2 regions of the Phyllobacterium sp. UNC302MFCol5.2 genome follow, and region 1 is predicted to be linked to the other one. Evidence: riboswitches for the same ligand, from Rfam matches in the RefSeq annotation. Region 1 holds a riboswitch; the other holds the start of a gene.
The links. A riboswitch is a leader RNA that binds a small molecule or an ion and turns the genes downstream of it on or off. The one in region 1 is predicted to bind thiamine pyrophosphate.
Positions count from the first base shown of each region.

Region 2: another riboswitch for thiamine pyrophosphate. It lies ahead of BR48_RS0106660 (ABC transporter permease); the one in region 1 lies ahead of thiB (thiamine ABC transporter substrate binding subunit).

Region 1 covers NZ_JMLL01000010.1:1,635,201-1,638,551, reverse strand. The annotation lists gene BR48_RS0109920 (hypothetical protein) at 1-275, opposite strand, end outside; gene BR48_RS0109915 (thiamine diphosphokinase) at 362-1,006, opposite strand; TPP riboswitch at 1,380-1,498, shown strand; gene thiB (thiamine ABC transporter substrate binding subunit) at 1,543-2,559, shown strand; gene thiP (thiamine/thiamine pyrophosphate ABC transporter permease) at 2,564-3,351, shown strand, end outside.
Region 2 covers NZ_JMLL01000010.1:957,579-960,929, forward strand. The annotation lists gene thiE (thiamine phosphate synthase) at 1-64, opposite strand, end outside; gene BR48_RS0106655 (ABC transporter substrate-binding protein) at 79-1,041, opposite strand; gene BR48_RS0106660 (ABC transporter permease) at 1,074-1,817, opposite strand; TPP riboswitch at 1,926-2,028, opposite strand; gene BR48_RS0106665 (TadE/TadG family type IV pilus assembly protein) at 2,077-3,036, opposite strand; gene BR48_RS0106670 (ABC transporter ATP-binding protein) at 3,184-3,351, opposite strand, start outside.

The DNA of each region.
Region 1 (3,351 bases):
CACGGGGCCTGATAACGCTGGCCATAACGATTCTCGTATGTGCAATAACGATTGCTATTGTTGTTGGTGGCAGCACCAACCAAAGCACCACCGGCACCGCCGATTGCAGCACCTGCAAGGGCGCCCTTGCCACCGTTGATTGCGCCACCAGCCAATGCACCCAATGCCGCACCGCCTACGCCGTAGCCGGCGACGCGCTGATCAGAAGTGGTGCACCCGGCGGCCGAAAACGCCAGGAGTCCGGCGACTGCAATCGTGGACAAACTTTTCAACATGGAAGACCTCTCCCGTTGTTAGAACCAAATTTCAACAGCTTGCGTCCCCAATACTGTCCTGCAACAATTGCATCTAGCGCTTTTTTTTACAAGCCGGACGCAGGTTGCAAGGCAGCAATCAGGATTGCCTTACCTGAATCGAGCGATACCCGGAGAGTTCCGCGTACCGAATTCGAGACAGTAAGCGATGAACCGAAAGAAAGTTCCATATTTTGCAGCGGCCAGCGCGCGCCTTCGATAAAAAGGCCGTGCAATGGCGAAAATGCAACAATACTGAAGAGGGTATCTTCGGGGAAATCGAACCTATAGGAACCTGCGACCAGCGGATGCGCTTCTTCATCACCGCTGGAGAGGATTATCTTGCGGCCTTCGGCCGCATGGGCCGTCGCCATGGTGAGATGCAGGAGCGTGTGATCTGTGCGCGAACCGCCGAACGCCCCGCACAGAATGACCTCGGTTGCGCCGAGCCGATAGGCCTCGTTGAGCGCCAGCTCGCCGTCCGTCATATCCTTTGCAGCCGGGAAAACCGAACGGGGAACATGCGCATAACGCCGGTCGAGTTCAGGCGACGTCGAATCGAAATCGCCGAGCCAAAGCTCGGGTTCGAGGCCGAGGGCTTCGGCATGTGCTATGCCGCCATCGGCCGCAAGGACGCGGGCACCGGCGACGAGGTCCCTGAGGCGATCATTGGCGTGGACGGTTCCGCCGAGAAGAATGACAAACTTGCTCATGACGCGGCCATAGCATGCGGCACTCGCGCCGCATAGCGTCGTTCAGCGTGGCATGAAGCTGCCGGGCAAAGGCACGCGTACGAACGCTAAAACCCTGTAAGCTGCACCAGCGAGATACCGTAGAATATGTAAGCCCCGATTGCCGTGGCGATGGCGATGACCACCAGCATGGCCCCATCCGTGAGTTCGAACATTTCTGCCCCCTTAGTCTTCTTATTGTTCTGAAGAGAAATCTAGCAGATTCGGGGACGCATGGCTTCACACAAATCCGGGTTAATCAGCGCGGATTAACCGGCCGCCGGCATTGCGATCGCAACCACACGCAAGACGGGCAATCGGCTTGCGCCGACCAATGTTTTTCTTTAATCTTTGCAACGCTCTAACGGGGTGCCTGCCAGAAATGACAGGCTGAGAGGCAAAAGGTGAAACACCTGCCAACCCGCGGAACCTGATCCGGTTTGTACCGGCGGAGGGATTAGACGCGGCATCACAGCCGGCGCACCAATCCTTTTGAACACCAAGCTAAGGAGGCGCCGATGCGGCCGCTAACGACATTATTGAAATTTGCACTCATGATCGGTGCGCTGGCCCTCGCTTTCCCGGCGGGTGCCAACGCCGAAGGCAAGCTCACCGTCTATACCTATGAAAGCTTCACCGCAGAGTGGGGCCCCGGCCCCAAGGTTAAGGAGGCTTTCGAGAAACAGTGCGGTTGCACGGTCGACTTCGTTGCCGTGACGGACGGCGTTGCCCTTCTTAACCGGTTGAAGCTCGAAGGCGCTGCAACGAAGGCGGACATTGTACTCGGTCTTGATACGAACCTCACCTATGAAGCGGCAGCGACCGGCCTCTTCGCGCCGCACGGCATCGATACGAAGGCAGTAGCAATTCCGGGTGGCTACAAGGACGATACTTTCGTACCCTTCGACTATGGCTACTTTGCCGTTATTTATGACACGGAGAAGCTGACGAACCCTCCGGCGAGCCTCAAGGACCTCGTCGAAGGCGATCCGAAACAGAAGATCGTCATAGAGGACCCGCGTACTTCGACGCCGGGCCTCGGACTGCTCCTGTGGGTAAAATCGGTCTATGGCGACAAGGCGGGGGAAGCTTGGGCCAAGCTCAAGGACCGCGTCTTGACCGTTACGCCCGGTTGGTCGGAAGCATACGGCCTCTTCACCAAGGGTGAAGCCCCGCTTGTCCTCTCCTATACGACATCTCCTGCCTATCATGAGATCGCCGAGAAGACCGAGCGCTACAGGGCCGCGTCGTTCGCTGAAGGCCACTATCTGCAGGTTGAAGTCGCGGGCCAGACCACGACGGGTGCGAAGAACCCGCTGGCCAAGGAATTTCTTGCCTTCATGACCTCGCCTGCCTTCCAGGACGCCATCCCGGAAAACAACTGGATGTTCCCGGCGGCAAAAACCAGCGCGCCGCTGAACCCCGCCTTCGACAGGCTGGTAAAGCCCGTAACGACCCTGATGTTCTCGCCGGAGGAAGTCGCCAAGAACCGCAAGGCCTGGATCGACGAGTGGCTTGCGTCGATGAGCCTGTAACGCATTGACGCCCACCATCTCCCTCAAACCTTTGGCCGGGGCACTCGCCCTGGCCTTTCTCGCCCTCCTTGCGGGGGGAGCCTTGCTCGGTCTCCTGAGCGAGGCATTGCGTGGCAATACCGAAGGCTTTGCTGCATTCGACAGCTATTTGTGGAGAGTTGCACGCTTCACCCTGTTGCAGGCCGTTCTTTCAATGCTGCTCTCGATCGCCTTTGCCATCCCGCTGGCCCGGGCCCTCCATGCCAATCCTGATTTTCCGGGGCGGCCGATGATCTTGCGCCTTTTCGCCCTGCCCCTTGCTTTGCCCGCGCTTGTCGCCGTGCTTGGCATCACCAGCATTTACGGACGCAACGGCCTTCTCGCTGCACTGCTTGCGCAATCCGGCTCTGAAATCATACCGAACATCTACGGTCTCACTGGCATTCTGATCGCCCACGTGTTCTTCAACCTGCCGCTGGCAACACGTTTCATTCTCGCCAGCCTCGATTCAATTCCGGAAGATTACTGGAAACTCTCCGCGCAACTCGGCATGCGCGCATGGGCCCAGTTTCGCCTGATCGAATGGCCGGTAATACGGCGCAATCTCGCCGGCATAGCCGGACTGATCTTCATGCTGTGCATTACGTCCTTCACCATCGTGCTGACACTTGGCGGCGGACCGCGCGCGACAACACTGGAGGTGGCGATCTACCAGGCGCTCCACTTCGACTTCGATATCGCGCGCGCCGTATCGCTGACCCTGTTGCAGCTGACCCTGACGGTCGCGGTACTTTTGCTCCTCAGCATGGCCGG
Region 2 (3,351 bases), 680 kb from region 1:
CTTGCTCGCCGCCAATAGCGTCGACATCGACAATGGCATTCAGCCGGAAATCTACTTTTGGCATGATCTTCTCTTTCATCAGAGCGACGGAGGTTGGGAGAGTTCGACGGCAAGGTCGCCGACGGCGGGGATCGATTTGATCAGTCCTGCTTCGTGCAGGAAGACACCGAAGCGTTCGTAGCGGCTGCGATCGAGAGCTGCCGGCCGTTTGGCGAAGCGTGGCAGCGTATCCATCCACGCCTGCCTGTTCAGCGGATTGTCGAGATCCGGATAGGCCTTGATGAAAATCTGCCAGCTCTCGTCCGGGTGATTGGTCAGATAGATTGCCCCCTTTTCGACAGCGCCGAGAAAGCGCGGCAGGCGATTGTCGGTCACGAGATCCCGGTGCGTGACGAAGATGAGTTCGTCATAGACCGGCACGCCGCGCTCCTCGGGAAAGAAGGCGCGGCCGCCATGACCCTCCTGTGCCATCTGAGTCAGTTCAAAGTTGCGGTAGGCTCCGACCGTCGCATCGACCTGGCCCGCGATCAGCGAGGCTGAGAGGGCGAAATTGACGTTGATCAGTTCTACATCCTTGATGGACATGCCTTCGGACTTGAGCATGGCGCCGAGCATCGCATCCTCAAACCCGGAGACCGAGAAGCCGACTTTCTTGCCCTTCAAATCCTTGAGGCTTTTGATCGGACCATCGGCCAGCGTCATCACCGTGTTGAGTGGCGTTTCCACCAGCGTCCCGAAGCGCACCAGCGGCAGGCCGGCGTCATGGTCGAGATAGAGATTGGGCTGGTAGTGAATGGCGATGTCGGCCTGCTTTGCAGCAACGAGGCGTGGCGGCGCGGCCGGGTCTGCTGGCGGCATCAGATTCACATCAAGACCTGCATCGGCGAAGAATCCCTTCTCGCGGGCGATGATAAGAGGGGCGTGGTCCGGATTGACGAACCATTCGAGCAGAACCGTCAACTTGTCGGCGGCTCTGGCAGGTGCGGTTGCGGCGCAGAGCGCAAGGCATATGGCGAGGATCGATAAGCGTGTGCGGAACATCAGTCGTCCTTTGTTGCGATGAGGGGAGTTGCTCATGTTTGCGGCGCCCAAGGGGTAAGGCGGCGGGTCAGGGCGTCGACGAGAAAGCGCAGGATCACGGTGAGGGCGGCGAGGATCATCAGTGCCGCGAACATGGTTTCGGTCTGCATGCGGGCATTGGCTTGCAGCATGACAAAGCCGAGCCCGCGCGACGAGCCGACCCATTCGCCAATCACGGCGCCGATCGGGGCAAAGACGGCGGCGACCCGCAGGCCCGATCCGAGCGAGGGCAAGGCACTCGGAACCCGAACGAGAAGCAGGGTTGCGAGCGGCGTCGCTTGCGTGAGCGAAGCCACATCAAGCAGATCGCGGTTGGTTCGCTGCAGGCCATCGGCAAAGGCCGACGCCACGGGAAAGAAGATGATGAGGCTTGCCATCACCACCTTGGAGGCAAGTCCAAAGCCGAACCACAGAACAAGCAGCGGCGCGATGGCAAACACCGGGAGTGCCTGCAAGACAAGAAGAAGCGGCCAGACGACATGGCGGAAGGCAGGAATGGCGGCGACGAGCAGCGCGATGACAATGCCGGCGAGCGCACCGAAGGCCAGTCCAAGCAGGATCTCGATGAGCGTGATCGATGCGTTGACGCCAAGATATTGCCGCTCTTCGACCAGCGCCGACACCACCGCAATTGGCCCGGGCAGAATGAATCGCGGAGGCTGGAATAGCCAGACCGCCACTTGCCAGCAAGCAGCGACGGCGGCAAGCGCCGCGACCATGCGAGTAACGAGGCGCATGGTTGGCAGCTACCGCCGCAGTTCAGATGTCAGGATGTATGGCACGCTCTGGACTCCGTCGCTTTTGGAGATCCGGTCATGCGCGAAGGTGAAGCTGAAAAGGCGCGAACTTTGCTCAATTCCCGTTCCTACGCCGGCATGACCCGGATCAGGTTCAAGGGTCCAGCTCGACGCTATCTCAGCACTGTACAGTGCCCCCCTCGGAATGAAGCGATGATGGAGCGGCGCGAGATCAAAGTCAATCGCGCCGCGTCAGGTCCTAGTGGGTCAGGCGAACGTTCTCGCCGTCGACCGATTTACAGGCGGCCGTGATCTTGTAGTAGAAGTCCTGGTTGGCCCAGCCGCCGCCGTCTTCCCACGCATGGCTATGGGGCGTGTTGTCACAATTCATCAGATCATCGAGTGGGGGCTTCGATCCCACCGGCAGTTGGACGCCATCGACGAACAAATGGTTGACCGTGTTCGGATCGTCGGTTTTCAGCGTGGAATTGTATTTCGAATAGCCCGACTCATTTGTGGCAATGCAATCGACGTATCGCGATTTTCCGGCGTTCTTGTCCTTGTAGCCGACATCGCAACCGTCATTTTTGATTTCCATCTTGAGGTACAGCTTGGTGTAGTCACCGAGATCGAATGTGATCGGAACATTGATGTCCGGGTCTGTTTTACCGCCACCGTTACCATTGTAGAGGTTATGGTCGGTCGCGGTGTACTTGATGGTGCCGACGACAACATCCTTGCCATTGCGCACGACGATGATGGAAACTTTCTTGAACCAGTAGCCCGTAACCTTGTCGATCGTGATCTTGGCCGTCGTCGGCTTCAACGGCGCGAGCGCCGTGGCGTTGACGTTGATCGGCATGTTGTCCTTGTTGAGAACATGCATGAACAGGGTGCTGGTCTGGCCTCCAAGAGTGATGGAAACCTTTTGATTTTCCGTGCTGAAGTTCAAATTGATATCTTCAGCGCGCAGGCCGAGATTTGCCTGCAGAAAGGCGCGTGCCCTCGCCTCGGCGGCCGCTTTGTTGGAACCGGTAAAGACCGAGGCTGCCGCAAGCGCCGCGGCGTCGGCCGCATTCTGCAGCCGAGAACGGTCATTGCTGGCGCGGCTATAATCCACGGCGAGCCCGGCAAACCCCAGGAGCGGTACAAGCAGCAAACCGAATGTGATCGCGGTTGCGCCGCGGCGGTCTTTTATGAATTGACGTAGATACTTCATGGCCCCACTCCAGTCGATGAGCGCAACCATCAGTTGTCCGGCGTAAATGACGGCTTATGAAATTCGTTCAGATTTTCACGATCTGCCCTGGAACGGTCGTCGGGGAAGAAATGCGTCTGCAAATGGTAAATGTTCGATGAAGCTGCATTAGGCGTTTTGAACGACAGGGCGGACAAAACCCTGGCTCGCAACAAGGAGGTTGCGCGTGTAGTCCTGCGTTACATGGCGCCGGGCCAGTTCCGACGCGGTGAGCCGTTCTACCTCCGCGCCGTGTTGCATTACCATGAGCCGGTCGCACATGTGCGTTACGACTGC